DNA from 4 places in the Bradyrhizobium sp. BRP56 genome. Region 4 is predicted to be linked to each of the others. Evidence: riboswitches for the same ligand, from Rfam matches in the RefSeq annotation. Region 4 holds a riboswitch; each other region holds the start of a gene.
What was found. Region 4 has a riboswitch for cobalamin ahead of I6F38_RS28685 (TonB-dependent siderophore receptor). Riboswitches for the same ligand answer to the same signal wherever they lie in the genome.

Region 1 (7,587 bases), on a different contig from region 4:
TCCGCGTCCCTTTGGCTAAGGTGCGTAAAACAGTTTCCGTCCGCCCTTCCCAAAAGGACGGCTAGCGTGCAACCAATTCTTCTTAAGCCGCATTGCAGGCGGCCTTAGCGCAAACCGCGTGGACATCGGTTACGTCGCGCGCCTCGTGAAACCGGGATTGAGTTCATTTGCGCATCGGCACATCAACGGGCGCAGTTTTCTTCGATCGGTTGCCCGATACCGCGCTGCCTCTGCTCATCCCAGCCGGAGCGTTTTTGATGAACTTCGATACTGGCGGACACCTTAGGTGTGCTCAACACCTCCACTTTGGCACGTCCATCCCAAAGGCCCGCGACCATGATTTCGAGCGGCATAGATCATGTCACTTGAGGTCCGCTGCGGCCCCGCAAGCAGCGGCAGAGCCGACTTTCGCAAACGTCCGAAAATGCGGGGGCGCTCCAAAGCGCCGTTCCGTCTGGCTACGTCCGGCCGAAAGCTGCCCACACCCCGTCTTCGCCGTCCCAGCTGCCGCGGCTCGCCGCCTTGGAGTACTCGGTGGCGCGCTGCTCGAAGAAATTAGCGTGCTCGACGCCATTGAGAATCTCGACGAGCCAAGGCAGCGGATGCGCCTTGAGCTGGGTGAACCCGCCCTCCTTGGCTTCGAAGAAGCCGAAGACCGGGGCAATCCGCAACTGGGTCAGTCGCCAGTCGGCGACATAGCGGACGTAAGTGTGGATCTGCTCAGGCCTCATGCCCTCGATCTTGCCGAGGCCGAAGGCGAGGTCGACGAAATTCTCCTCCAGCTTCACCATGGTTTTGGCGACGTCGACGATATCGTCACGGACGGAGCGCGTCACCGCGCCGGTTTCTCGGTTCCATTCGTGAAACAGCTTGATAATGCCCTCACAATGCAGGCTCTCGTCGCGAACCGACCAGCTTACGATCTGTCCCATGCCGTTCATCTTGTTGTGGCGGGGGAAATTGAGCAGCATCGCGAAGCTCGCGAACAACGCCATGCCTTCGGTGAAGGCGCCGAACATCGCCAAGGTCCTGGCGACATCGGCTACTGTGTCGACGCCGAACTCGTGCATGTAGTCCGCCTTGGCACGCATCTCGGAATAGCCGCGAAATGCCTCGAACTCGGTCTTGGGCATGCCGAGCGTTTTGAGCAGCAGCGCATAGGCGTCGATGTGGACCGTCTCCATATTAGTGAAGGCCGCCATCATCATCTGGACGGTGAGCGGCTGGAAGATCGGGATGTAGCGCTTAAGATAGTTATCGCCGACTTCGATGTCCGATTGGGTGAAGAAACGGAAGATCTGAGTGAGCAGCGCGCGCTCACTGTCGGTAACGCGGTCCGATGCCCAATCCTTGAGGTCGGCACCAAGCGGCACCTCCTCGCCCATCCAATGGGTCTGCTGCTGGCGCTTCCAGAACTCGTAAGCCCAGGCGTAGCGATCGACGTCATAGCTGCCGGTCGAGTCGAGGAGGCCGACGCACCGTTTGCCGATCAGTGTGCGCGGATCGACGGATGAGAGATCGATCACTGACATGCGAGGCACTCCTCATAGTCAGTGTGCCGCTGCGGCTGCGGCGGCGCCGCGTTGTCGCCGTCAGCGATGTTGCCGGCGAACGCCGCGCGCGAGATCGATTTTGAACGGCAGTAGTAGAGGCTCTTCACCCCGCGCTTCCATGCCGTCCAATGCAGCATGTGAAGGTCCCACTTATCGACGTCGGCCGGCAGATAGAGGTTAATCGACTGGCTCTGGCAAATGAACGCGGCGCGGTCGGCGGCAAGCTCGACGATCCAGCGCTGGTCGATTTCGAAGGCGGTGCGAAAGACCGCTTTTTCGTGTTCCGACAGGGTGTCGAGATGGGCGACTGAACCCTCGTGCGCGATGATCGACTGCCAGGTCGCCGAAGTATCTGCGCCCTTGGCGGCCAGCAGCTTGGCGAGATGCGGATTACGCACCGAGATGGCACCGGACAAGGTCTTATGGGTGTAGATGTTGGCCGGGATCGGCTCGACGCAAGCGCTAGTCCCGCCGCAGATGATGCTGATCGAGGCGGTTGGCGCGATCGCGATCTTATGGCTGAAGCGCGCCATCACACCGCGTTCCAGTGCATCCGGGCACGGCCCACGCTCGCGCGCGAGCGTCACGGATGCCGCGTCGGCATCGCGACGGATTTTCCGGAACATGTTCAGATTGAACGACTTGGCCACGACACTTTCCATCGGAATGCCCTTGGCCTGCAGGAACGAATGGAAGCCCATGACGCCGAGGCCGACGGAGCGCTCACGCAAGGCGGCGTAGCGGGCACGCTTCATGCCGTCCGGCGCCACCGTGATGAAGTGGGTCAGCACGTTGTCGAGGAAGCGCATGACGTCCTCGATGAAGCCTGGCTTCTCATTCCACTGATCCCAGGTCTCGAGGTTGAGCGACGACAGGCAGCACACCGCGGTGCGCTCCTCGCCGCGATGATCGATGCCGGTCGGCAGGGTAATTTCGCTGCACAGGTTGGAGGTAGAGACCTTGAGGCCGAGCTCGCGCTGGTGCTTGGGGAGCGACCGGTTCACGGTGTCAATAAACAACAAGTAAGGCTCGCCGGTCTGCAGCCGGTTCTCCAGGATGCGTTGCCACAGTTGGCGGGCGTCGATCTCGCGGATGACATCGTTGGTCCTCGGGCTGCGCAGAGCGAACGCGGTGCCGGCGCCCACGGCACGCATGAACGCGTCGGTAACGTTGATCCCGTGGTGCAGGTTGAGACTCTTGCGGTTGAAGTCGCCGGACGCCTTGCGAATCTCGAGGAACTCCTCGATCTCGGGATGGTGGATATCGAGATAGACCGCCGCAGAGCCGCGCCGCAACGAGCCCTGGCTGATCGCCAATGTCAGGCCGTCCATGACGTGGATGAACGGGATGATACCCGAGGTAACGCCGCCCTTCACCTTCTCGCCGATCGAGCGAACGTTGCCCCAGTAGGTGCCGATGCCGCCGCCGTTAGAGGCAAGCCAGACATTCTCGTTCCAGGTGCCGACGATGCCTTCGAGCGAGTCCGACACCGAGTTAAGGAAGCATGAGATCGGCAGACCGCGCGTGGTGCCGCCGTTGGACAGCACCGGTGTGGCCGGCATGAACCACAGCCGAGACATCGCATCATAGAGACGTTGGGCATGCGCAACATCATCCGCGAAGGCGCAAGACACCCGCGCGAACATGTCCTGGAGCAATTCGCCGGCGAGCAGGTAACGGTCGGTCACCGTCAGCTTGCCGAACGGCGTCAACAGGTCGTCGCGCGTCCGATCGAGCTTGAGATCGGCCCGCCTTGGCGATGGAGCAAGGGGGCGCGGCAGCGGAGCCGGCGATGGCAAGACAAGACCCGACTCAGGCGGGGTAGGCCTTGCCTGCGCTGGGCGCGGCTGCACATGCGGCGGCTCAATGAGATGACCCTGCTGATCGAAATTGTAAGACGGCGACATCGGCAACCCCGCGATGTTGGGCGCGGGCCGGCGCGGACGACTTGCGAGGAATCCGGGCAAATGTCCCCGGCTGCAAGCGACCCACCGGGGCACCCCGCCCGAGGACTTTCATTCGGTCGCGGCAGGTCTCCTGGCTCGCGGGTCACTGCGGCCATCGGCCTTCCCGGCGCTGTGTCGCGCCAGTGACCATGATGACAACCGCTCGCCGCTTACAGTTGCGGGGGCAGCCCCGGAGTTGCCGTTTTGGCGCACCGGGTTCCCTCTTAGCTTCCACCCTACAAGGTGTGGGGAACGGAAGACCGTGACTGACTATAGATAGGTCTACGCGCCGGGATTCGTCAATTGGAGAGATCAAGATTTAGAAGGCAAAAACATACCGACCGCCCGGACCACTCTATCGCCGCTGTCACTTCTTGCTGCAGAGATGCCTTGGGCTGCCTTTCCAGTTTCCGTTAAGCTTGCGCATAGTCGAGGAAATTCTGACCCACGTGTCGCATTGATGCGATCTATGAAACCGCGCGTCAGCTGAGAGGGAATTCGGCAAGGCGCTCTCCGATCTGAATCGCAGCGCTCGCCGCGACAAATGGCATCTGGACGAATCGTTATCCATCGTCGGCGAACAACATTGGCCCTGGCGCGCCTTCGACCAGAATGGCCTTGTTTTTCGACGTCTTGATCCAGCGCCGAAGAGACTCGCGCGCTGCACAGTGGTCCTTAACTGTCAGGGCTCCAGCGCAACGTGCAAGCCCTCGTTGCTTTCAACATGAACGTAACGGGGTCCAATCGGCCGTCCCCTGCCGCTGGCGACGGTGACAACGTCTTCCAGAGGCGTGGCCCGCGCATCCGCCTCTGGGCGAGACAAGATCAGATCCGCATGCAACAGCCCTTCTGATTCGAGGCCGGTCGCATCCACGCCAAGGGCCGCCAAGCTGGCCAAACAACTTTCAAACTCTTCAGCATCGCGAAAGCGACGCTGGATAAACGTCGCGCCGGTAAGACGTTCTGTCACAAGACCACGCTTTGCAAACGCTTCGGCCAACGATTCAAATGGGAACATTCGTAGCACAAAGGAGATGATCCATGGTTGCTTCTCTGTCGCATCGAGAATCTCGCTGAACGTCTTCTCGGTAACGTAGCCGATGCATCCGGTTGACATGATAACATCCACGGAGCGGAGAATGCGCGCGCTATCCGTCGATAGCGCCTCCTTTTCAAGGTCAGCGACGATGCCCTGCTCCAAGAGGCCAACACTCTTTGCATAGCTGATCGCCTGTACCGACACGTCGAGGCCGATAAAGCGCGCCAACCCGACATCAGGCCAGGCTGCATAAAAATTGCGATCGAGACTCACCAGTGTTTCAGAACTGATCGCCCTCATCTCACGCCGGGCGTAGCGGTGACGCAAGCCCCCGAAGGTCAGCGGAAAGCGATGCACTGCTGCGTTGATGCCGTATGAACATCCAACGTCGAGCACGACGGGCTTAAGGCCGGTTGCCGAAGCTTTCGCTGCCAGGATTTGGCGCACAACCGGCTCAGCCACGTCCGGAATCATATAATCTAGGTCTCCGAGGATCGAGAAATATGCCCTCGGATCATCAGAAGCATAAATATTATGGAATATAGCTTTAGACCGATTAATACGCGAAAAATCCATCCGCAACACAGTTCCTCCCATCTCATTTGCAAGCGAGTCGACGACAGTGCCTTCGTACTCGCCCGCACTTTGGTATACAGGTCGGTCTTACACCCGCCGATGCGACAGCAGAAGCGGCAAGCGGACAAGAGCATCCGCCTGCGTAAGATTTTCATGAAACTGGTCCCGCACCGATGAACAGCCGCTGGAGATACATTCGGCCGAGTTGAGAGCGGGTCGAGGCAACGGCAGGCAACATGAGAAGAACCGTTTCTGTCGCGTGATAAGATTGGCAGCATTCGTGAGCGCGAATCGGCCAGCACCTTAGAGAAGCGAGCTGACCGAAAGCTGACGAGCGTTCGTTACCCGATGACCGCGGCAGGTTTCCATTTAGGAAGAAGCATCGGCCTCCAACTTGGGACGAATTTTGGTGTCGATCCTGTCGTGAAAATAGCAGGTATACTCATCCGATCTCGGAGGCTGCATCTTGAAGAAAGTGCTATGTGTTCCTGTTTTCACCTGCCTGACGTCGCCAGGACGCTCGGCGCGCCGCTGACGCTGCCATCGACGCCTTACAGTTACATGTTCTGGATCAGGACCTCGCGACCGCACTACAGGAATTCGGTCACAATCGGAATATCCGGGTCAATGTAAGTACTGGGGTGAAGGGGCGGATTCGCGGGCGGCTACCGGAACTCCCACCGCGAGAATTTCTCGACCGCTTGATCAAGCTCTATAATTTTCAATGGTACTACGATGGGCGGGTGCTTTACGTATCCGACGCGCACAAGGCGCAAAGCCGACTACTGATCTTGAATCCGATCAGCTTTGATGCATTCAGAGACGGCAAAGCCGTCGCGTATCGCAACGACGCCACAGGCTTCGAGCAACAGCTGTCCGAGCTAGGAGGTAGCGGCATCCTACATCGCAGCTTGCGATTTTTTTTGATGCGAACCTTTGAACTGCTCTAAAAGACTCGTCATACGGATGAAATTCGACGTTTAAGGATGAGAGACGTTCCCGCTGTGAGGAGTAACACGGGCCTCAACCGGCAATAAGCAGACATGCGCGGTCAATCCAAGGAGCTTTGAGCAGAAACTGACGGGACCGCATGAAGCGGACGAATCTAACTAACTAGCATCGGATTTGGCCGAAGCTTGGAGCCGCGCCGTCACGCGCCGAGCCATCATTCGACGGCGGACGTGCCGCCACCACTGGTCTTCACTCGCCAAGCCGCCACATTCCTTAGATCGACATGCTGAGAAACTGCAATGTGATGTCAGGCAGGCACCCGCGGACAACAACTTTCGCCATCGCGGGTGTGCCGCACATGGCCGAACCGCGAGGAGAAAACTTATTCGTCTCCCAAGTCGTTAAACCTGCTCTTGCGGCTAGTTTGCGTCCGCCCTTCGTAACCGCGTGACCCAACTGTTATCTCGTATTGAGCCCGCGACGTGGATTCGATGCAGGGTCGAAGAGCGCAGCGGCCAAGGACGAACAAAAGGACTTAGGCCGGGCGTCCGAGCTTTGATGTTTGTCAGTGCAAGTTGGGTCCGCTCAACGCGTCTGACGATGGAGTTTTTCGAGGACTTGGTCGACGACCGGTATCTGAGCCGACCATGCTGGATGCGCAGCTCAGAAGAGCCAGCAGCTCAGAAGAGCGAGCACTTTTTCTGGCGCAGGCGCGGGGGTGGCTACTGCGAAATCAGCGCCCACCTTAAGGTGTTCCGGAGCTCTTGCGAGATTGTTGGACCAAATCAACGAATGCTCCCGATAGGCAGACGTAAAGCTTTAACTCGCTGACATGGCACCAGGCCAGGCGAACGCAACTAAGCGAAGCTGGCACCGGCATTGAAATACGTCCAGGTCCCTTGCGGGCAAGACTACTTCATCAATCACCCTGAAATCGTCTGAGCGCCGTCAGCTTCTCGAAAGGTTGTCCGTTTTACCATACGGGCGAATATTTAGACGGCGGCGTTCCCATGGATAGTCGCGAAACTGAGCGCTGAAGGCGCACTGAGCAACAGGATGCAAGTGGTAGGACCTGTTGAACTCTGCCGATCAACACTCCCTGTTCGTCGCGATCTCGGGCCGCGCCGGTGACCGTCTTGTGGTGCACACTTACATCGGAGGACGTGTAATGTCAGTCGACCTATCGCCAACCGCCAACTCAACTGTGGCTTTCTCCGGAATGCCCGCCCCTCCCTCGTCGGCGCAGGACTTTTCCAGCTTTCAGGCGATGCTGGCCAGCCTCTCCTCGAAAGACACGACCAACGATCATTCAGCATCGCAAGTGACGGCCTCCACAGAATCAACCAAGCAACTGACTGAGGAACTCACGCAGGAGGCGCGGAGTATCCTGCCACCAGAGATAAGGGCAGCATTGGATGCATATCAGGATGACCCACAGCCGTCCTGTGCTGCCGGCAGCCCAATCATTGCGGAAGCGCCCGTACAAAGCTCAAGGATCACCTGGAACGGTGGCACGCTGACT
Region 2 (7,587 bases), on a different contig from region 4:
GCGTGAGGAAATCTAGATCTTCCGTCCCAATTCTGCGGTCGATCCGACGCAGTGCATGGCTGCAGAGCTCCTCGCCGGGGGTGCTCGGGAGAGGGGCCCGCCGCCATGAAGTATGCCGGCGTCGCTATCACTGCCCCGTTCCCGGGTACCCTTTTAACCGGTCTCGTCGCTGCACGCGCTCCCGCGTGCCGCCTTCGGCGTCACGCTCCTGCGGGTGCCATTGTCTGTTGAAGCGATGCGCTGCGCGCACGCCTGGTCAGAGCAGGGGCCGCAAGCATCGCTAGGCCAACTCCCCCGAAGAATGGATCTAGAGCTGGCCGCGTCGCAGATTGGCGTCCGCTCGCTGCATGCGACTGGGGAGGGCTAAACCGGCTCTCGTAAGCTGGCACGTGGGCGCCTGGTCACGGCATCGATTGCTTCGCGGAATGGGCCGAGAGCAACGGTGCTGCCCTATGACGAGCTGCGAGAGGCTCGCGGTTTGTCGCAAAAACGAAACAGGACAAGTCAGCGCTTCCGAACGCGTGTGCTTTGCTGCTGCTCCGAGGCGCCTCAGCGTCAAGGAGCTGCGCCGCGATCTTGTCTTGTGTGACCATTGGCCGAGGCCTTTCGCGCCCTCTCTATTGCTTCCCGTTCACTTGGCTCTATCCGATCGAACCAGGAGCCTGGAGGATAAGCCGCGATTCGCTTGGCGAAGAAAGATTGCGGCTCCCAATCTTGTCCCTCGCTCTTCTCGAAAGTGATGACGCCGTTGTGGGTAAAATAATGGGGGCCTGGGATCTTACAGTTCACCAAAAGCAGAACACGCCACAGATCGCCCTTCTCGGTCGGCTTGGCATTGGGTTTCGACACGTAATCCACTGCAACGGGTTCAATGATATGGCAGCGGCCGTGCCGCAGAAGATTGCCGAGCTTGCCTTGTGCAGTCGTCACGAAGTTGAAGTTGGCCGGATCATGCAGAAAGTGAAGATTTGCATCCGTTTCGCCATCTGTGACTTCACTGGCGATCAACGAGAGCGCCAAAGCGCGCCAGCCCAATTCAATCGGCTTTGCATATGTCGACGCAAGTTTAATCGTCCCGTCAGTCGCGATCTTCCAAGTGATAGCGTACTGTTCGTCTGATCTATTGTCCGGGTGCCTGGTCCATGAAAAATAAACATACTCTGTTCGGTCAATTCCTTCAGCGACTCCCCACGATCGAGGCACAAAGTGAGCCACCTTCGAGACCTTGGAAATGATTTGTTCTATAGTCTCACCATCTTGCGCTCGCCACGTTGACTTGACCCTTTCGACAAGCGTGTGGTCGTTGGCGCGAACATTGTTGCTCGTCACCGCCAGCCCGGCCAGGCAGATCAGCGACCGCGCGATACAGAACCAAAGCACGCGCCTTCCAGAATTTTTCTTCATTGCTTCCGGCTCATCTGGTTATCATCCACACGTCAATCCAAAGCGGCACGTCTTCCTCAGCGTGCTATGCGCAGATCGCAAGAAGTTAGCGGCAACGTGACGCAGGCGCCTGCCGATGTCCCGCGCGAGCAGGCGCCGTCCCTCGATGTCACGCGCCGCTAACTTCAGTGGTCAGCCAAAGCCTCAATTTGCAATGCTGAACCTGCCCAGGAGGAGAAGCCTGGACATGATGAGGACTTGCATTGTTCGTGCCAGGCAATAACCGGCAGTTCGCGGCAGATTTGTGCTGTCTTTGTCGACTTGCCGACGTACAGCACGTTCTAATGTTACCATTCAGCCTATTCGCCACGACTTCCGTGAATGATTCTTGTCACGCATTGAATCTTCGACAGCGGGCGAATGCCTCGCTGCCGGAGTCTTGACGACAATTGGGAGCAGGTATGCCGCCATCGATCCGTGTGATCCGGGGGCGTTGCCGCTACTACGAATGTCGAGGGCGTCCCCGCCTGTTGTGCTTGGCACTTTGCGGCCTGCACCAACGCGGAGCCGCCCTTCAGCGGCGAGCGATATAGAATCGACGTTAAGGAACGTCACGGATCAAGCAGGCGGTACGAGACGTGGCATTCTCCGCTCGCGCAACGTTAGGGGCCGTCGTCTACCTGCTCGTCATTGCAGTCAACATTCGAGGAGCTGCGCGTCCACGCAGCCGTGTCGACCGGCAAGAGGGAAGCCTCAGGTCTGCTAGCTTCGGCTTGAACTACTCAACACATCCGAGAGCATCTGTCTGACGGGGCGGCTCATAAAAGGCCTTGCCATCCAGCCGAACAGACCGACAGTAAAGACGGCAGCAGCAAAGACGCCGAGGACGCTCCAAACAGCCATTTTCATTGCGAGGGTCTCTTTTGGTTGTGGTGATTCAATATGCTTGCTTTGGCCAGTATCACCAAAACGTCGGCGTGACGCCTACCAGGATTGGCTGGTGGCACATCACCGCTGAGCACGCTGCTGGAATTAGCGAATACCTCTTGCGCCTATTCGCCACTGATCCATGGTTATTGGTGGAAAAGAAAGGGCGCGTCGAAGCGTGCTCGATGAATCGTTCAAAAGCCGGGCCGCAAAGCGTCTTGCGCGGCGCCGTGAGCTTCTTCGTGCTGGGCGCATTCGTCTCGTGCACAGATCTGACACGCCGCCCGACACCAATGCGCCTCCGAGATGGTCATTCCGATATCCTATGACTGGAGATGGCTTCTACGTCGCGATCAAGCGTGGCCTCGGAGGGGCATTCGCGTAAGAGAGGTCGCAGCACCAATTTGAGAGGTTGACGGCCGAGTTCTCTTGCCGATAATCCAAGTCGTCGAGGTTCTCCGGTTTCCGTTTGATCCGGAGCTAAGAGGGAAGCCGGTGCCAATTCCGGCGCTGCCCCCGCAACTGTGAGCGGCGAGCTACTGTCCAACAAAGTCACTGAAGCCCGCGCGGCTTCGGGAAGGCCGGACAGCAGCAATGACCCGCGAGCCAGGAGACCTGCCCCGACAATATGTTCATCCACGGGCGGGGTGTCCCGGTGGTGCGCCAAGCAGCCGTCGCTCGGGCGACTTCTCCTGCCTGCGTCCGCCCCGGCCTTTGCCCCCAACACGGGGTTAGCGCTATGTCTCTTCTCTCACTTCCGGTTGCCACGCTCGGAACGCCGCGCATCGGTCCAAGACGCGAGCTCAAAGTCGCACTCGAAGGCTACTGGGCCGGGAGAATTAGCGAACAGCAGTTGCTTGAGGACGCAGCCGGCCTACGTGCCGCGAACTGGGCGCGCCAGAAGTCCCTCGGTGTCACCGTCATTCCGTCGAACGACTTCTCGCTGTACGATCAGGTGCTCGACACCAGTGTCATGGTCGGCGCCATCCCGGAAGTCTACGCCTCGAAAGCCGAGCCCGTTTCCCTCAAGACGTATTTCGCCATGGCACGCGGTTCACAATACGACGGCCGCGGTGCGAGTTGCGGCCACGGACATCGCGGCGATGGCGCACCCGCGCAGGAGATGACCAAGTGGTTCGACACCAACTACCATTACATGGTCCCGGAATTTCATCGCGGACAGACTTTCAGGCTGTCCTCTCGCAAGCCTATCGACGAGTATGAGGAAGCCAAGGCCCTTGGCTTTCAGACTCGCCCTGTCCTGATCGGCCCGGTCACATTCCTAAAGCTAGGCAAGAGTGCTGATCCTGCGTTGCAGCCACTGTCACTCCTGGATGACCTGATACAGGTCTATATCGAGGTTCTGCAGGAATTGGCCAAACGCGGGGCAAATTGGGTTCAGTTCGACGAGCCCTGCCTGGTTCTTGATCTGGATGCGGAATCAAGACAATCCTTGCTACATGCCTATGACCGGCTCGCCAAGGAAGGGCCGGCCATCAAGATCATGGTCGCCAGCTATTTCGGTGGCCTCGGCGACAATCTTCCCACCGCCTTGCGCCTACCTGTCGCCGGGCTGCACGTCGACCTGGTTCGGGCGCCAGCGTTATTGGACCAGATCATTACCGCCAAGCGAAGTGATCTCGTGGTGTCACTCGGCGCGATAGACGGCCGCAATGTGTGGCGGACGAATTTGTCGGCACTGCGCCAACGGCTCGATCCCGCTATCGCGAAGCTGGGCAAAGATCGCATACAAATCGCTCCATCCTGTTCGCTGCTTCACGTGCCGGTCGATGTTGAACTCGAGACGGAGCTCGCTTCAGACATCAAGGGTTGGCTAGCATTCTCCGTTCAGAAGATACGCGAGCTTGCGACCTTGGCGCGCGCTCTTGCAGGCGATCAGGATGTTGCTGGCGCTCTTGCGCAGTCGGAGCGCGTCACCACCGATCGTGGAACTTCGCCAAAGATCCGAGATGCCGATGTCGCCATCCGGATGAGAGCGATCAACCAGACCACGCGCCGGCGCGCCAGTCCATTTGCCAGTCGTGCCGAGATTCAACGCAAGCGCTTCAAACTACCGGCGTTTCCTACCACGACGATCGGATCGTTTCCGCAGACTGCAGAGGTCCGTAATGCCCGGGCAGCACACGCGCGAGGCGCGATGAACGACGGGCAATACGACGAGTTCCTCAAGGAGGAGACTGCGCGTGCCGTACGTTGGCAGGAGGACATCGGCCTCGACGTGCTCGTGCACGGCGAGTTCGAGCGCAATGACATGGTGCAGTACTTCGGCGAACAACTCGCAGGCTTCGCATTTACCAAAAACGGCTGGGTACAATCCTATGGCTCGCGCTGTGTCCGGCCGCCGATCTTGTTTGGCGATGTTTCACGGCCGAAACCGATCACCGTGGGGTGGTGGCGGTACGCGCAATCACTAACCGAGAAGCCGATGAAGGCGATGTTGACCGGACCAGTGACGATCTTGAACTGGTCGTTTGTTCGCGATGATATTCCCCGAGCCGACGTCTGTCGTCAAATTGCGCTCGCGATCCGAGACGAAGTCGGCGATCTCGAAAATGCTGGTGCAGCCATGATCCAGATCGACGAGGCTGCGCTGCGCGAAGGATTGCCGCCGCGCCGATCGGAGTGGACGGCTTATCTCGAGTGGGCCGGGGATTGCTTCCGCATCTGCTCATCGGGCGTCGCCGATCAAACCCAGATCCATACCCACATGTGCTACTCGGAATTCAACGACATCATCGATGCGATTGCTGCAATGGACGCGGATGTCATCTCGATCGAGACTTCGCGCTCGAAAATGGAGCTGCTCGACGCTTTCCGGAGCTATAAATATCCGAATCAAATCGGGCCGGGTGTGTACGATATCCATTCTCCGCGCGTGCCCGAGGCGGGCGAGATGAAAGAGCTCGTCGCTTTGGCTCGGAAGCGGCTGCAGGATTCGCAACTTTGGATCAATCCGGACTGCGGCCTGAAGACGCGCAAATGGGAGGAGGTTCGCCCGGCGTTGGTCAACATGGTGTCCGCTGCCCGCGAACTACGCGCTGCATCCACTCCGGCCGACCGTTGATCTGGGCCTGGTCTTTCGTCGAGAAGGCCGATCGCGTGTCAACGATTTGCGGGCTCGATAATCGTGAAAAGCGTTGGTGATCGGGAAAAAGGCCCGGCCGCCTTTAGCGGCCGGGCGGAAGTGTGTCCGGGAGGAGCGACGCTGCTAGGCAACGTGCTGACTTCCATCGGCGGAAGGAGGGCAGCCGATGGTTCGATTACGGCGGGGACATCCGCCGAAATCTGACCCCAGTTAAGGCGCAAGCTCAGCGTAGCTCAATCATGCCCTGGTATGCGGCCCCTATAGCTTGGGATTAGAAATCTACACCAGGGTTTGTCGCTGATGAGTACTTTCGCAACGTTGCGGGGCTGAGCAATGTGGGGCGGTCGTGCCGGCCGATCACGGACGGGCATCAAGCGCACGTTGGTACGCCTTTCTGCCGGAAACGTTGGACTCGATCAACGGGACCATACGATAACGCGTACAGCAAGGATCTTATCGTGGTGACCAATGCAATCTGCGGCTTGCTATTGATCTGGCTTTAGCTAGTCATTGGTCTAGTCAAGTTTTTGTTCCAACCTCTGTTGGGAATCTTGTGCGGCTCGACGCAGAGGGGCCGGCAAATGGGATGCCGATCAGCGTGCTCCTGATCGCGGCGACTGCTTGCGATCCAAAGCATAGGCCAGTTAAGTGATGTCGCGTTGGGATCTGAAACGGCTCGGTTCGGCTTAGTCGGTTTAGACCGCCAGACTATGGGTAGCCCCGGTCCGGGTAAGGTGAGCGTCGAAGATCGATGCGACGTTCCGGGCCAGGAACTCTGCGCCACCGGCTATGGAAAGCCGGCCATCATCCATCACCACGACGCCATCGGCGATAAGGCCGTCGAGACGAGAACGATCGACGACGGCCAAGCTTGGATCCCGGCCATAACGACGGGATGTCTCCCAGAGATCGACTGTCAAATCGCACATGATTCGTTCGATGATCTCGGCGTGGAAGCGATCGTCGTCAGTCAGTAGATAGCCCTTTGCGATGGCGAGCCGATCCTCGCTGATGCGAGCGAGGAAGTCCTTCGTCTGGACGGCGTTCGCGACAAAGCCCTGTTGCATACGGCCGATGGCGCTGGCGCCCAGCCCAATCAAGGTGTCCGCGCTATCGTCAGTATAGCCCTGGAAATTGCGCCTCAACCTGCCTTCCTGGCTCGCCAGGGCGAGATTGTCGTCCGGTAGGGCGAAGTGATCGATTCCGACGCGGACATATCCCGCATCAACCAAAGCTTCCGTGATCGTTTCGGATTGGACGTGGCGCGCGACGCTATCGGGCAGGGTGGACGCATCGATCAGACGTTGATGCTTCTTGAAGGAAGGAATATGCGCGTAGCCAAAGGCCGAAAACCGGTCCGGATGAAGCTCGAGGCATCTGGCGACGGTATCCAGGCACGAAGCGACCGTCTGCCGGGGCAGGCCATAGAGCAGGTCGAAATTGATACGTTCGACGCCGGCACGGCGCAGCCGATCGACCGAGGTCGCGGTCTGTCCGAAGCTCTGCAGACGGTTGATGCCCTGCTGAACAACTGGATCGAAGCTCTGGACACCAAGGCTCGCCCGGTTGACCCCGCAATAGCCGAGAGCCTCGGCCATCGGCTCGCTCAACATGCGTGGATCGATCTCTACGGCGATCTCGGCATCAGGCAGGACCGCGAATGAATGGCGCAACGAACCGACCAGATCAGCGAACGTTTCAGGTGTCATGATCGTCGGGGTGCCGCCCCCGAAGTGGATATGAGAGATCGGTTGCCGTCGGCCAAGGGTTTCTGCAACGAGGTAAGCTTCGGTCCGCAGTCCCGCTGCATAGAACGAGATCGGCTCCTGGCGCTTCGTGACAGCCGTGTGGCAGCCACAATACCAGCACATGCGTCGACAAAACGGCACGTGCACGTAGATCGAGGCGGATTGCTGCGCGCCCAACGACTTGAGCCACGTTTGATAGTCGGATTCGCAAATCGAAGCTGAGAAATGGGGGGCCGTCGGATAGCTGGTGTAGCGCGGCAGCCGTTGCTGCCCGTAGGCTTGTGCCAAGTCCGGTCGCATTCGGAGTGCCTTTCTTCCCTCGCCAACCGATTAGCGGACACGCGGCGGATTGGCTTTGCGCTGGCTCAAAATATCCGCGTTGTTGATGGCCATAGCGGCCCTAAAGCCAAAATTGGTAGGGCA
Region 3 (7,587 bases), on a different contig from region 4:
TCTTCGACAGCGTATCCGGAACCTACAGCTATCTGCTCGCGAGCCGCGCCGGCGGCGAGGCACTGATCCTCGATCCGGTGCTGGAGAAGGCCGATCGCTACTGCAAGCTGCTGCAGGAACTCGACCTCAGGCTGGTCAAGGCCGTCGATACGCACCTGCACGCCGATCACGTCACCGGCCTCGGCGAGCTGCGCGACCGCACCCAGTGCATCACCATCATGGGCGAGCAGAGCAAGGCCGACGTGGTGTCGATGCGCGTCTCCGACGGCGACAGGGTGACGATCGAGGGCCTTTGCCTCGAGGCGCTGTACACGCCCGGCCACACCGACGATTCCTATAGTTATTTAATGGGCGACCGCGTCTTCACCGGCGACACGCTGCTGATCCGCGGTACCGGCCGCACCGATTTCCAGAACGGCAGCGCACGGGCACAGTACGATTCGATCTTCAACCGCCTGCTGAAGCTGCCGGAGGAAACCATGGTGTTCCCCGCGCATGACTACAAGGGCGACACCGTCTCCACCATCGGCGAGGAGAAGCGCTACAATCCGCGGCTACAGGTCAAATCGATCGACGACTATGTCGAGCTGATGAACAACCTCAATTTGCCGAACCCGAAGCTGATGGACGTCGTGGTACCCGCCAACATGCATGTCGGCCTGCACCAGGACGAGCTCGCCAAGGAGGGCCTCTCCCTCAGCGCGCGCGACGCCATCGCGAGCCTCGGCCGCCCCGATATCCTGCTGGTGGATTTGCGCGAGAGCGGCGAGCGGGCCAAGCACGGCACGCTCGCGGGCGCGCTGCACGCGCCCTATCCGGGGATTTGCGCCACCCTGCAGCCCGGCGGCATGCTGCGCGAGGTCGCCGCCGCAACCGGCCGCCGCGTCGTGTTCTTCTGCGCCTTCGGCGAGCGCTCGGCGATGGCGGTGGCCGCCGCGAAGAAGGCGGGCCTGGCCAACACCGCGCATATCGATGGCGGCATCGACGCCTGGAAGAAGGCCGGCGGGCCGGTGGTGATGGGATAGTCTCATAACCCTTTAGCCCGCTCGCAAATATCTCACCGTCACCCCCGCGCAACGGCTTCGCCGTTGTCGCTGGAGGTGCGAGCGAAGCGAGCCTCGAAGGGCGACGGCCACACTCCTTCCGCGAACTCCTGGAAGTATCCGGGCCGTGCATCCTTCGAGACGCGGCTTCGCCGCTCCTCAGGATGACGGGTTTGGAAGGTCACTGCGTCACTCGCTGCAACTCTTCCGTCAGGCGATCCAGCGCATCCGCCAGCATCACGCCGCCGCACACGGTGAGCCGCTCCGGCAGCACGATGCGCTTGCTTTGCGGATAGAAGCGCTCCAGCGCGGGATGCAGCAGGAAGGCGCGACCGTCATCCTCGGCGCGGTCGCCGGCTTCCGACACCAGGATGAAATCCGGCCGCAGTTTTACGATCGCCTCCAGCGAAGCAAACCCGCCTGCGCCGACGCCGAGTTCGCCGGCGGCGTTGGAGAGACCGGTTGCCGCCAGCAGCGAGCTGACCAGGCTGCCGTCGCCGGGCACAAAGCCACGCCGCTCCAGCGGCAACACGCGGTAGTGATGCGCGCTCGCCGCCGCCCGCGCCCGGACGGTGGCCGCATCGAGGCGCGCGATCTCGGCCTCCGCGCGATCGGGGTGCTGCACCACATGGCCCATCGCGCGGATCTGGTCCTTCACCTCGTCCAGCGTGCGCGGCACCGTGAATTCGACGAGGTGCAGCCCGTGGGCCTTCAACAGATCACGGGTCGCGCGCTTGTCGAACAGGCTGACCACGACGAGGTCGGGCTTGAGCAGCAGCACGTCCTCGGCCTCGCCGGACAGGCGCGGAAAGTTTCGCGCCTTCTCCGCGGCCCAGGATTGCCAGGCATCGCGCGAGAAGCGGCTGAGGCCGATGATCTGGTCCGGGTCGGCCAGCGACAGCACGAGCTGGTCGCTGCAGACATTCATCGAGACGATGCGCGGTCCGGCGGCGAACGCGGCACCGGCGGAAATAAGCCACAGCACTATGGCGACCACCGCTCCAAGATGAAGCGAAGCGAGATGGCTGCCACGCTGACGCTGAGCCCCCTCTCCCGCTTGCGGGGGAGGGTTGGGGTGGGGGTTTCGCCGCGAGTCATATCGTGGAGAGAGCCCCCACCCGCTGCGCTCTTCGAGCGCAGCGACCTCCCCCGCAAGCGGGAGAGGTGCAGCGAGTTCGTGGCAATACTCCGGCCACATCACACGTCCGCCCATGGCACGATGACGACCTCGCGCTGAAATTCGGCGCGATAGGCGCTGACCCGGAACACGCTGGCGAGGACGCTCTCCGACAATGCCTCGACGGGCGCGCCCTGCGCGGCCAGCCGCCCTTCCGACAGCACCAGCACGTGATCGGCGAAGCGCGCGGCAAGTCCCAGGTCATGCGTCACCACGATCACCAGCACGCCGCTGTCGGCGACATTGCGCAGCTTCTGCATCACGTCGATCTGGTGGCGCGGATCGAGCGAGGCGGTCGGCTCGTCGGCGAGAATCACCGGCGCCTCCACCGCAAGCACCCGGGCCAGCGCGACGCGGCTGCGCTCGCCGCCGGAGAGTTCGGTGACGCGGCGATCGCTGAATTCAGTGACGTCAACCGCCTGCATGGCGCGCAGCACCGCCTCCATATCCGTCTGCGACAGCCGCGCCGGATCGGTCGCGCCGTGCGGATAGCGGCCGAGCGCGACGATGTCGCGCGCCGGCAGCGGCCAGTGCACCATGTGCCCCTGCGGCAGATAGGCGAAACGCTTCGCGCGCTCGCGCAGCGGCAGCGACGCCAGCGGATCGCCGCCGATCCGGATCTCGCCGCCCGACGGAATCAGCCCGGCCAGTGCACGCAGCAGCGTGGTCTTGCCGGCGCCGTTCGGGCCGACCAGCGCGACCAGATGGCCCGATGGCAGCGACAGCGAGATATCGTGCAGCACCTTGCGGCTGCCGAGCGCGGCATTGAGCGCGGCGGCGGAGAGCAGCGTCATGCCACACCTCCGCCGAGCGCGCGGCGTTCGCGCATGATGAGGTAGAGGAAGAACGGCACGCCGATGATCGAGGTCAGCACGCCGACCTTGATGTCCGAGGTCGAGGGGATGATGCGCACCGCGATGTCGGCCGCGAGCAGCAGCGCCGAGCCGGTGAGCGCGCTCGGCACCAAGAGCCGCGCCGGATCGTGACCGATCACGGGACGCATCAGATGCGGCGCGACGAGGCCGATGAAACCGATCGTGCCTGTCACGGCAACCGCGCCGCCGACGCCGAGCGCCACGCCCGTGATCACGAAGAGCCGCAACCGCCCGACGTCGACGCCGAGGCTCTGCGCCGCCTCCTCGCCAAGCGTCAGCGCGCGGAAGGCGCTCGCCTGGCTGAGCAGGATGGCGGCGCCCGCGACGATGAAGGGCAGCGCCAGCGCCACGTGCTGGAAGCTGCGGTCCTCCAGCGAGCCGAGCAGCCAGAACGCGATCTCCAGCACCACGAACGGATTGCTGGAGAGGTTCATCACCAGCGCGGTCGCCGCCCCCGCAAAGCTCGAGATCGCGAGCCCCGCGAGGATCAGGATCAACAGCCCGGCATTGCGGCCGGCGATCGCAAGCAGCGCGAACACCGAGCCGAACGCGGCGATGATCGCCACCACCGGCAGCGCGTAGGAGCGCACATCGGCGAGGCCCAGCGCGATCACCAGCACCGCGCCGAACGCCGCCGATTGCGGCGCGCCGAACAGCGACGGCGAGGCCAGCGGATTGCGCAGCAGCCCTTGCAGCGCCGCACCGGACAGCCCGAGAATGCCGCCGATCGCAAATGCCAGGATGGTGCGCGGCAGGCGGATCTCGCGCACGATCACCTGCGCCACATCGCTGCCGCCGCCGAACAGCGCCTCGATCACCGCGAGCGGCGACAGCCGCACCGGCCCGATGCCGAGCGAGAGCACGCACAGCAGGACCACGAGCGCGAGCAGCGCCGCGGTGGCGCCCCACCGGCGCCGCGCCGCGACCTCGGCCGCCAAGGCAAAATCCTGCACGCTCATCGGATCCATGCTCTTACAGCGATCGTCGTGGCAGACAAGCGACACTCGACAAAAACCGTGGCCGCACGGCCATTGCCCGACTTCCGCCGGATTGACTTTGCTACCCGGCCGAACCCTAGATGAACATGACGGTTCTTTCATGAGATGAAAAGGGAATGCGGTACGGGGAAACTTCCCCAACGCCGCGGCTGCCCCCGCAACTGTATGCGGTGAATCCTTCGTCACAGGCCACTGGGAATCTCGGTCCTGGGAAGGCGACGAAGGGTAACGACCCGCGAGCCAGGAGACCTGCCGTCAGCCGTGGTCACACGCGATGCTGCCGGTCGGGGAGTACAGGCATGAGCTTCACCTGATGCTGTGAGCACGATGGTGAGACTGGTTCGCGGTGACGTGCCACTGACGTTGCCGAGGCCTTGCTTATGTTCTCCTTCCCTTTCCATCGGCGGCGCCGCGCGCTTCTGCTCGCGTCGACGATGATCGCGCCGGCGACGATGCTCGCGCCGGCATTCCTTGTCTCCGCAGCGCGGGCGCAGCAGGCACCCGCTCCCGATCAGCTGCCGGCGATCGAAGTCACCAAGCCGGGCGACCAGAACGTCACGCGCGCCAGGCCGGCCGCTGACGAAGCGCCGGCGCCGCGACGCCCGGCGCCGGGCACCTCGCAAGGCAACAATACAGGCAGCGGAGCCGGATCGGGCACGACAGGGACCGGTGTGGCCACCGGAACGGGCGGCACCGGCGGCCGCCAGTTCGCCGGCATTGTCGGCACCTCCTCGGCCGTGATCACCGCCGACGACATCGCGCATTCGCCGGTGCAGTCGTTGCCCGAGATCCTCGCGCAGGTGCCGGGCGTGCAGCTGCAAACGCCCTATGGCGGACCGAACGGCGCCAAGACGTCGGTCGACCTGCGCGGCTTCGGCGCGTTCGCGACCGACAATACCCTCTTCCTGCTCAACGGCCGCCGCCTCAACGACGTCGACAAGGCCGGCTTCGACCTCACCACGATTCCGCTCGATTCGATCGAGCGCATCGAGATCACGCGCGGCAACAGCGGCGCGGTGCTCTACGGCGACAACGCGGTGGGCGGCGTCGTCAACATCATCACCAAGACCGGCGTCGGCGGCCCGCCGACGACGATGCGGGCCGAGGCCGGAGTTGGCTCGTTCAACACCCGCATGGCCGCGGTCTCTGCGGCGCTCAATTCCGGACCGTGGTCCACCTCGTTCTACGGCAATGGCATCAAGTCCGACGGCTACCGCGTCAACAATGCGCTCGACCAGCGCAACGCCGTCGGCAACATCAACTACACCACGCCTGATCTCACCGCCTTCCTCACCGTCACCGGCAGCGACCAGAAACTCGGCCTGCCCGGAGGACGGCTGGTCGATCCGTCGATCGGCGTCAACGAACTGCTCACAGATCGCCGCGGCGCCGCGACGCCCTTCGACTATGCCAACCAGCAGACCGCCAGCGTCACCGCCGGCTTCACCAGGACGCTGATGAACGGCGTCGACCTCATCGTCGACGGCGGCTGGCGGCAGCGCGAGACGCAGAGCGGCTTCTTCGGCACGGTGCCGACCATCAGCTTCGCCTCGACGTACAACGATGCCGCGCTGCAGACCTGGTCGCTGACGCCGCGGCTCAGCGTCAAGAATGTGATGCTGGGCATGCCGTCGACAATCCTGACCGGCATCGACTATTACGATTCGACATTCCGCGAGGCGCGCGGCGCCTATCAGGGCGTCGACCCGTTCCACATCTACAATATCGAGCAGCAGAGCGTGGCCGGCTATTGGCAACATACGCTGGGCCTGTTGCCAACGACCGACTTCTCCTACGGCGCGCGCGTCCAGAACACCAGCATCTCGGCGCGCGATCGTTACGACCCGAATGCGCCCTTTGCGTTCGATGCGCAGGCGGCGCCGCTCGACAGCAACGAGACGCAATACGCGCTGCATGTCGGCGTCGAGCATCGCCTGACCGACACCTTCTCGGTGTTCGGCCGCGCGGCGCGCGCGTTCCGCACGCCAGATGTTGACGAGCGCGTTGCATCAGGGCCGTCATTCGACCCGCTGACCTTCGCCCCGATCCCGCAGAATTTCCGGCTCAAGACCCAGACATCGCAGGACGTCGAGGGCGGCTTCCGGGTCAAGACCAACCTGTTTCAGGTCCAGACCAGCGTCTATCTGATGGATCTCGAGAACGAGATCCATTTCAACCCGGTGCTGTTCTTCAACACCAACCTCGACCCCACCCGCCGCTACGGCTCCGAGACCAGCGCGGCGCTCAAGGTCAGCGACAGCGTCACCCTGCGCGGCGGCATGGCGATCACCCGCGCCGTCTTCCGCGAAGGCATCTGGACCGGCAACGACGTGCCGCTGGTGTCGCGCTACACCGGCAATCTCGGCGTCACCTGGAATATCTGGCAGAACTATCTGGTGTTCGACGCCACGGTGCGGGCCTGGAGCTCGCGCATCATGGACAACGATCAGGCCAACACCCAGAGCCGGATTCCCGGCAACGCCACCGCCGATATCAAGCTGAGCGGGCAAGTTGACCGCTTCTTCTGGTCACTGAGCGTGAGCAACCTGTTCAACGCGCTCTACTACGACTACGCCATCGCGAGCACGTTCACCGATGGCCGCTTCTCGGCCTATCCGCTGCCCGGCCGAACCTACATGGTAAAGGCCGGCGCGACGTTTTAGAGCTATCCGGTGGGGCGAGGTGTGCCCCCGCCGTACCCTCTCATCACGTTACAAGCGTTCGCAAACTGGAGTAGAATTCCGGCAGCTGATTTGACCCGTGCAGGGGAAACGCATGGCCAAGGCCGGAAAGACGAGCAAGGACGGCGCGAAGACCAAAGACAAGGCCGACGATAAGTCGAAGAAGCCTCCGCCGCCCGCAGCGCTGCAGGACGACGAGTATTACGAGGATGGCGACATCGCTACGCCGAAGCTCGACCGCTACGGCAATGATGACGAGCCGTTGTGAGGCCCGGCGAATATCGATCGACAGATCCTGCGCGCAGTCGCGCGCGGCGGCCTCGTAGCTTGCGAGCTACCGAGCCCGGCTCGTCGTCGCCAAGCAGACATTAGGTCGCAGCGAGGTCGTCGGCCGGACCACCCTTCCGGATTGGTTGCCCACCCCCTGAATGCTAGGCTCGCATGGACGCTGGGTCCTTGCTGGGGGGCGGTGCCATGAGATTTGCGAAGGCAGTGCTCACGGTCTTCTGCATGATCGCGTCGATGTGCGACCCGTCCGATGCGCAACAGGCCCCCAGGAAAGTAGGAATCCTCGTCAACGGCAGCCCGTCGCCGCTCTTCGATTCCATCAAGAAAAATCTTCTGAGCGACTTCGCCGAGCGCGGCTATCTCGAAGGACACGACATCGTCATCGAGCCGCGATTTGCCGAATCGAAGCTCGAGCGCCTTCCGGGTCTCGCCTCGGAGCTGGTCGGTGCGAATGTGGATGTCATCCTCGCACTCGGCGGCCCGGCGTCGGTGGCGTCGCAGAAAGCCACGTCGACGATCCCGGTG
Region 4 (7,587 bases):
GCGGCGAATCATGCGGTGCCGACCTTCACCCACGTCGCCTACATGTCGCGGATCGATCCCGAGAGCGCGGCCGAGGCCTATATCCGCCTGATCGGCTATGCCGGCGCCACCGGCGCGCATATGCACATCTGCCACTTCAACTCGTCGAGCAAGACGGATATCGAACGCTGTGTTGGGCTGATCGCGAAAGCGCAGGCGCAGGGCCTGCCGATCACGGTGGAGGCCTATCCCTACGGCACCGGCTCGACCGTGCTGGCGGCGACCTTCTTCAGCGATCCGAAATTCGAGGAGCGCAACGGCCTCGGCTACGATTCGGTGCAGCGCGTGACCGACGGTCACCGCTTCGGCAGCCGCGAGGAATTGCTGGCGGCACAGGCCGAAGAGCCCTCGACCTTGGTGCTGTGGCATGTGCTCGACATCGAGAACAACGCGCATCATCGCGATCTGCTCGATATGGCGGTGCTGTATCCGGGCGGCGCGATCGCCTCCGACGCGATGCCGTGGACGCTGTCGGACGGCCGCCCCTACAGCGGCGACGCCTGGCCGCTGCCCGACGATGCCACCTCGCATCCGCGCTCGGCCGGCTGCTTCACCCGCTTCATCCGTGAATGGGTGCGCGAGCGCAAGAAAGTGTCGCTGCTCGAAGGCATCCGCAAATGCGCGCTGATCCCGGCCGAGATCCTGTCGGCGAGCACGCCGGCGATGCGAGCCAAGGGCCGGCTGCAGGTCGGCGCCGACGCCGATGTTGTGGTGTTCGACTACGAGACGCTGAGCGATCGCGCGACCTTCTCGGCGATGAATCGTCCGGCGGAGGGCGTGCGGCATCTCGTGGTCAGCGGCCAGCCGCTGATCAGCGATGGTGTGCTGGATGTCGCGGCGCGTCCCGGCCGGCCGGTGCGCCGGCCTATCACGGGGGGCTGAGGTGCCGGTCCCGATCCTGCTGGTCGCGGGCTTCCTCGGGGCGGGCAAGACCACGGTCGTCAACCATCTGCTGGCGCATGCGCAAGGACGGCGCATCGCCGCGGTGGTCAACGATTTCGGTGCGATCAATATCGACGCCGAGCTGATCGCGGGCGCCAGCGACGGCGTGGTCAGCTTGGCTAATGGCTGCATCTGCTGCACCCTGGAAGGCGACCTGGTGCGCACGCTCGCCACGCTGCTGCGGCGTGATCCGTGTCCCGAATTCATCGTGATCGAGACCAGCGGGATCGCCGATCCCGCCGACATCGTGCGCAACCTGATGGATCCCGTGATCTGGAAGGTGGCGCCGCTGGAGACGGTGCTGTGCGTGGTCGACGCGACGCAGCCCGCGGCGATGCTGAACGACGCGCTGCTGCGCTCGCAGCTCCGGGCGGCGGACGTGGTGGCGCTGAGCAAGGTCGATCTGACTGACGCCGCCGCGTGCGCCGCGATCCGCGACGCAGTGCGTGCGGTGCGTCCGGCGGCCGTGGTGGTCGATGCCTTGCATGGCGAAGTGCCGGCCGCGCTATTGTTCCCGGCGGACCTCGATCATCTGTCGGCGCCGCGCGAGACCGCGCCGCGCCGGCCGTCGTCCGATCGCTTCGAGACGCTGAGCTGGACCTCGGAGCGGCCCGTCGTGCTGCCGCGGCTGCAACAGGCGATCGGCAAACTGGCGCCGAAGCTGGCGCGGGCGAAGGGATTGTTCGAGACGGTGGAGCAGCCCGGGCGGCTGACGGTGTTTCAACTCGCCGGCGGCCGCGCGACCCTGGCTGCGGGCGGCGTGCCGTCGCCCGGCGTGCCGCGCACGCGCATCGTGTTCATCGCCGAGATGGGTGCGCTGTCGCGCGCGGAGATTGATGCGATCATGGCAGGATGCGTCGAGGCTCAGTGACGCGAACCTACGTTTCCCGTCATCCTGAGGTGCGAGCCTTGCGGCGCAATTGCGCCGCTGGGCGAGCCTCGAAGGATGCACGGCCCGGCTGGTGGCCGTCGATCCTTCGAGACGCCGCTGCGCGGCTCCTCAGGATGACGGGATTAGAGGGAGCTCCACGTCATCCGCAGATGCCTGTGTCATCGCCGCAGCATCACCCGCAAAGCATGTGTGCGACAATCGCATCGAATTGACAGCCTTGCCGGCACCACCTATCGTTTTTGCCGACGGTTCCCTTCGGGGATCAAAAGGGAATGCGGTGCGAGGGTAACCCCAATGCCGCAGCTGTCCCCGCAACTGTAAACGGCGAGCCTTTCGTCAATTTGCCACTGGGCCATCGGCCCGGGAAGGCGTCGACAGGCGATGACCCGTGAGCCAGGAGACCTGCCGTCAGTCGTGGTCACACGCGAGCACATCGGGCGGGGGCGTCCTGGTGGGATCGGAGCACTGCCTTTTGGGCAATGCGCCAGTCCGCGTTCGCGGTGACGTGCCACGTTACCGCGAGTCCTTTTCATGTCTCCGTCCTCTCCCGTTGGGCGCAAATGGCGCCTCGGTCTTCTCTGCTCCCTGTCATCATTGCTATTGCCGGCCGAAGCCTCGGCACAAACACCGCCACCAACCAGGCTCGATCCGATCGAGGTCGCGCCTTCCGCTGCGGCAAAGCCGAAGCCCGCGGCGCGCAGCCGTGACATGGCCGCTGCGGCGCGGCCACGGCCGAGGCCCGCGACGGCCGGCAACACGCCGCGCGCCGCGGCGTCAGGCGTATCGGGGGCGGCATCGCCGACACTCAATGCCGCCACGCAGGGCGGCACCGGTAGTCGTCTCAATCTGACGCCGCTGCAGACGCCGGCCAGCGTCGAGATCATCACGGCGCAGACCATCGCCGAACGCGGCCAGCATAATGTGCTCGATGCCGTCACCCAGGACGCGGCTGGCTTCATCGCAACGCCGGCACCCGGCAATGGCGGCCTGTCGTTCAGCACCCGAGGCTTTGCCGGCAGCAACTCGGTGATGACGCTGTATGACGGCACGCGCTTCTATATCGGCTCCGGCACGCTGACGTTCCCCTACGACACCTGGTCGACGCAGCGCATCGAAGTGCTGCGCGGCCCGGCCTCGGTGCTGTACGGCGAAGGCGCGATCGGCGGCGTCATCAACGTGATCCCGAAGAAACCGCAGAGCACGCCCTATAACGAGGCCGAGGTTTCGCTCGACAGCAACATGACCCGGCGGCTCTCGGTGGACAGCACCGGTCCGATCAATCCCAATGTGTCGTACCGCATCAACGCCACCGGCAACATGTCGGACGGCTGGGTCGATCGCGACAAGACCTCGAACGCGGTGGTCTCCGCTGCCGTGCGGGTGCAGGCGTCGGACAATCTGGCCTTCACGCTGTCGGAGGACTACGGCGACCGCAGCCCGTCGCGCTATTTCGGCACGCCGCTGATCAACGGCTCGATCCAGGACGCGCTGCGCTTCAAGAACTACAACGCATTGGACAGCACGATCCGCTACCAGGACAGCTGGACCCAGTTCAAGACCGAGTGGGACGTCGCCGACGGCATCAAGGTCAACAACACGCTGTATTATCTGACCAGCGAGCGGCACTGGCGCGACATCGAAAACTACACCTGGAATCCGAAGACCCAGCTGATCGATCGCTCGAGCTATATCGAGATCTTCCACGACCAGAAGCAACTCGGCAATCGGATGGATGCGACCTTCAGCGGTCACGTGTTCGGCCTTGCGAACCAGGTCGTCGCTGGATTCGACGTCAACCGGATCGACTTCACCCACACCAACAACTCGCCCTATCGCGGCGCGTCGTCGGTCAATCCTTATGTGTTCGATCCGGGATCGTTCTTTGCGACGACGACGGCGACCATGCCGGGCTTCAACGCGGTGGTCAATCAATACGCGCTGTTCGCCGAGGATCGTCTCTTGCTGACCGATCAGTTGTCGCTGGTGACCGGTGTCAGGTATGACCGTCCCGAGGTGGACCGCACCGACTACAAGACACCGGCGAACAGTTTCGAGACGGCGCTATCGGGCACCAGCTGGCGTGCGGGCCTCGTTTACGAGCCGATCAAGAACCTCGCATTCTATGGCCAGTACGCGGTCGGCGTCGATCCGGTCAGCAATTTGATCTCACTGTCGACCACGCAGAAAACGTTCCAGCTTGCGACCGGCAAGCAGACCGAGATCGGGGTCAAGCAATCGTTCTGGGGCGGCCGCGGCGAGTGGACGCTGGCTGCCTACGAGATCGTCAAGACCGGGCTCACGATTCCCGATCCCGGCAATCCCACCGGCGGCCTGGCATTGCAGATCGGCCAGCAATCATCGCGCGGGATCGAAGGATCGATCGGGCTCGCGCTGAGCGACGGCTGGCGCGTCGACGCCAATCTTGCACTGCTGCGCGCCAGATACGACAACAACAGCCAGGTGGTCGGCGGCAAGATCGTCAGCTTCAACGGCAATGTCCCGGTCAACGTGCCGCAGCAGGTCTCGAATGTCTGGCTGACCTGGGATTTCGCGCCCAACTGGTCGGTCTATGGCGGCGTGCAGATCGTCGGTGCGATGTACTCCGATCTTGCCAATACCCAGCTGCGGCCGGGCTACAACGTGGTCAATGGCGGCGTCAGGTGGAAGCCGGATGACCGTACCACGGTCGCGTTCCGCCTCTACAATCTGTTCGACAAGGCTTACGCGGTGACCTCGAACGGCACCGGGCAGTGGCTGCTCGGCATGCCGCGTACCGCCGAATTGTCCGTCAACGTGAAGTTCTGACCATGCGCAACGCTCTGATCCGGCGCGGGCGGCGGTGGCTCTATATCGTCCATCGCTGGATCGGCATTGCGACGTGTCTTTTGTTCGCGATGTGGTTCATCTCCGGCCTCGTCGTGATGTACGTGGCCTTTCCGCGCCTCACCGACAGCGAGCGCCTCGCCGCGCTCCCTGTCATTTCGTGGGGCAAGGTGCAGATCGCACCGGATCGCGCGATGGCGATCGCGGGCGTGGAGCGCTATCCGCGTGATCTGCGGCTCGCGATGATGGATGACACGCCCGTCTATCGGGTGACCGGCTGGAAGGGAGGGACGATCACCATTTCGGCGACCGACGGCAGCGTGATTGACCGGATCACGCCGGACCAGGCGCTGGCCATTGCCGCTCATCATCCGCATGCCTTGCAGCCCCGCTTGATCGAAACGATCACGCGCGACCAATGGTCGGTGACCGCGCGCTTCGATCCGTTGCGGCCGCTCTATCTGATCGGTCTCGGCGACGCCGATGGCACCGAACTCTACCTCTCCTCGCGCACCGGCGAGATCGCGCTCGACACCACACGTTGCGAGCGGATCTGGAATTGGCTCGGCTCGATCCCGCACTGGATCTATCCGACCGTGTTGCGCAAGGACGGCCCGCTGTGGCGGGATGTGGTGCTGTGGATCTCGGGTGTCTGTCTTGTCGTCGCGATCACCGGCTTCTGGATCGGCGTCCTCCGCCTGCGGCTGATGCGCCGCTACGCTGATGGCGCCGTCTCGCCCTATCGCGGCTGGATGGCCTGGCATCACATCGCCGGCCTGATCGGCGGCATCTGCGTCTTGACCTGGATGTTCAGCGGCTGGCTGTCGCTCAATCCCGGCGGCGCGTTCTCGGCACGCGGCATCACCCGCGAGATTACAATCGGCTACAGCGGCCATGAGACGCCCGACATCGTCGCTGGCTTCCAGTCGTCGCCATCGATGCCGGCGGTGGAGGCCCGCTTCGTCTGGATCGGCGGACACCGGTTGATGTTGCTCGACGATGGTAGTGGCCGGCGCAGCCTCGCCGATCCCGCGACCGGCGCGCCTGTAGCGATCTCGCGTGACAAGATCATCGCGGCGGCCCGGCGCGCCATGCCGGGAGCAACGATGATATCGGCGCGACAGCTGGATCAACCTGATGCCTATTGGTACACGCTGCACCAGGCGCGCGAGCTTCCGGTATTGCGGATCGGCTTCGACGATCCCGCCCACACCTGGCTGCACATCTCCCCCGTCACCGGCGAGATCCTCGATCGCAGCGACGACAGCCGCCGGTCCTACCGCTGGCTGTTCAACGCGCTGCACAGCCTCGATGTCCCGCTGCTGCTGCGCATCTCGCCGGCGCGCGACGTCGTGGTGTGGCTGCTATCGGCGGCTGGCACGATTATCTCGATCAGCGGAATCGTGATCGGCTGGCGCCGGTTGCGGCGGCGGAAGGTACGAGGCAGGCGCGTGTCGGCGAGCCTCGTGCGCACGTCCACGTAAGCCGCGACTACTTGACGGTCAGGTGCACGTCCGGCGCCGGCCGATCGGGGGCCCATTCCAGTGCAAACCGCTGACCGGCAATGATCTCATAGGTCGAGAGCTTGGATGCGACCGCATCGCGGAACCGGAGATAGGCATCGCGCTGCCGCCCGTTCGAGCGGGCCGCGGCCAGATTGAGCCATTTGTACGCCAGCACGAAATCCGTCGGAACGCCGTGACCCTTGTCGTACATCAGGCCGAGCTGGGCCTGCGCGAACGGGTCGCCCTGCACGGCGCCGCGATAGTAGCAGTCGGCGGCGGCTGCGTAGGCCTGCGGCACGCCGAAGCCGTGCTCATACAAGAAGCCGAGCATGCCGAGGGCGCGCGGATTGCCGCGCTCGGCGGCCGGCGCGAGCTCCCGGGCCGCCCGGACATAGTCGCCGCGATGGAAGGCGGCTGATCCGCGCGCGACGCTGTCGGCGCTTGCGACACAGGCGGTCATCGCCCAAAGCATGATCGCAAGCGAGGCCGAGAGGCCTGTCCGTTGTGCGAGAACGCGGCGCATCCTGCTGTCCGGCTCAGTGATAGCTGGTGGTGATTGGTGCATTGGTCGATGTCGTGGCGATGCTGCCGCGCAATTTCGATCGAAGCTCCTCGGCCACGGTCTGGGCGTCGGAGCCGTTGCGGATGATCTGCGGGCGGATGAAGATGATCAGCTCGGTACGCTGGGTGCCGTTGCTCTGATGTCCGAAGGCGTCACCGAGGCCCGGAATCTGGTCGAGCACCGGAAGCGCATTGCGGGCGCCGCTCTGCTGTTCGCTGATCAGGCCGGCCAGCAGCACGGTCTGACCGTTGGCCACCGAGATCTGGCTCTTGACCCGTCGTTCCGAAACCGTCGGCGTCAGGTTGACCGTGCTGCCACTGCTTTGGGGAACATTGCTGATCTCCTGTTCGACGTCGAGCCGCACGGTGCCGTTCACGCTGACGCGTGGCGAGACCTTCAGGATGATGCCGGTGTTGCGATAGTCGATGGTGTTGACCACCGTGTTGCTCGTGGTCAGCACCGTCGCGCTGCCGGTCGAGACCGGGACGACGTCGCCGACCTGCAGGGTCGCGACCTGGTTGTTGATCACGACCAGCGAGGGATTGGAGAGCACCTTGACGCTGGTGACGGCGTGCAGCGCATCCAGGATCAGGCTCGGCTGCGTTGCATTTCCGATCAGGAAGTTGAAGCCCGGGAAGCTCTGGTTGATGAAGGCATTGGTGAGCGATCCCGCGACCGAGACCGCGCCGGTGGTCGCGTCGGTGGTGGTCGCGGGCGCGGAAGTGGCCTGGGTGCCGAGGATCGAGCCGGTGTTCGGCTTCAGGCCGAGGTTCTGGCTGGTGAGATAGGTCTGTACGCCATAGGACAAGGTGTTGTTGAGCGTG

Region 1: another riboswitch for cobalamin. It lies ahead of I6F38_RS17995 (ribonucleoside-diphosphate reductase subunit alpha); the one in region 4 lies ahead of I6F38_RS28685 (TonB-dependent siderophore receptor).
Region 2: another riboswitch for cobalamin. It lies ahead of metE (5-methyltetrahydropteroyltriglutamate--homocysteine S-methyltransferase); the one in region 4 lies ahead of I6F38_RS28685 (TonB-dependent siderophore receptor).
Region 3: another riboswitch for cobalamin. It lies ahead of I6F38_RS23775 (TonB-dependent receptor); the one in region 4 lies ahead of I6F38_RS28685 (TonB-dependent siderophore receptor).

The regions. Positions count from the first base shown of each region.
Region 1 covers NZ_JADYVV010000023.1:69,064-76,650, reverse strand. Annotated here, with positions in the region: gene I6F38_RS18005 (hypothetical protein) at 183-353, opposite strand; gene I6F38_RS18000 (ribonucleotide-diphosphate reductase subunit beta) at 459-1,532, opposite strand; gene I6F38_RS17995 (ribonucleoside-diphosphate reductase subunit alpha) at 1,523-3,352, opposite strand; cobalamin riboswitch at 3,563-3,779, opposite strand; gene I6F38_RS17990 (hypothetical protein) at 4,182-5,114, opposite strand; gene I6F38_RS43995 (hypothetical protein) at 5,816-6,064, shown strand; gene I6F38_RS17980 (HrpF/NolX family T3SS translocon protein) at 7,234-7,587, shown strand, end outside.
Region 2 covers NZ_JADYVV010000004.1:151,362-158,948, reverse strand. Annotated here, with positions in the region: gene I6F38_RS05155 (nodulate formation efficiency C protein) at 556-1,404, opposite strand; gene I6F38_RS05150 (hypothetical protein) at 2,307-2,639, shown strand; cobalamin riboswitch at 2,745-2,948, shown strand; gene metE (5-methyltetrahydropteroyltriglutamate--homocysteine S-methyltransferase) at 3,050-5,395, shown strand; gene hemN (oxygen-independent coproporphyrinogen III oxidase) at 6,112-7,464, opposite strand.
Region 3 covers NZ_JADYVV010000035.1:10,392-17,978, forward strand. Annotated here, with positions in the region: gene I6F38_RS23755 (MBL fold metallo-hydrolase) at 1-1,025, shown strand, start outside; gene I6F38_RS23760 (ABC transporter substrate-binding protein) at 1,225-1,971, opposite strand; gene I6F38_RS23765 (ABC transporter ATP-binding protein) at 2,241-3,014, opposite strand; gene I6F38_RS23770 (iron ABC transporter permease) at 3,011-4,054, opposite strand; cobalamin riboswitch at 4,167-4,365, shown strand; gene I6F38_RS23775 (TonB-dependent receptor) at 4,474-6,756, shown strand; gene I6F38_RS23780 (hypothetical protein) at 6,869-7,042, shown strand; gene I6F38_RS23785 (ABC transporter substrate-binding protein) at 7,267-7,587, shown strand, end outside.
Region 4 covers NZ_JADYVV010000048.1:3,173-10,759, forward strand. Annotated here, with positions in the region: gene I6F38_RS28675 (amidohydrolase family protein) at 1-921, shown strand, start outside; gene I6F38_RS28680 (GTP-binding protein) at 923-1,852, shown strand; cobalamin riboswitch at 2,103-2,298, shown strand; gene I6F38_RS28685 (TonB-dependent siderophore receptor) at 2,405-4,678, shown strand; gene I6F38_RS28690 (PepSY domain-containing protein) at 4,681-6,180, shown strand; gene I6F38_RS28695 (tetratricopeptide repeat protein) at 6,188-6,661, opposite strand; gene gspD (type II secretion system secretin GspD) at 6,738-7,587, opposite strand, start outside.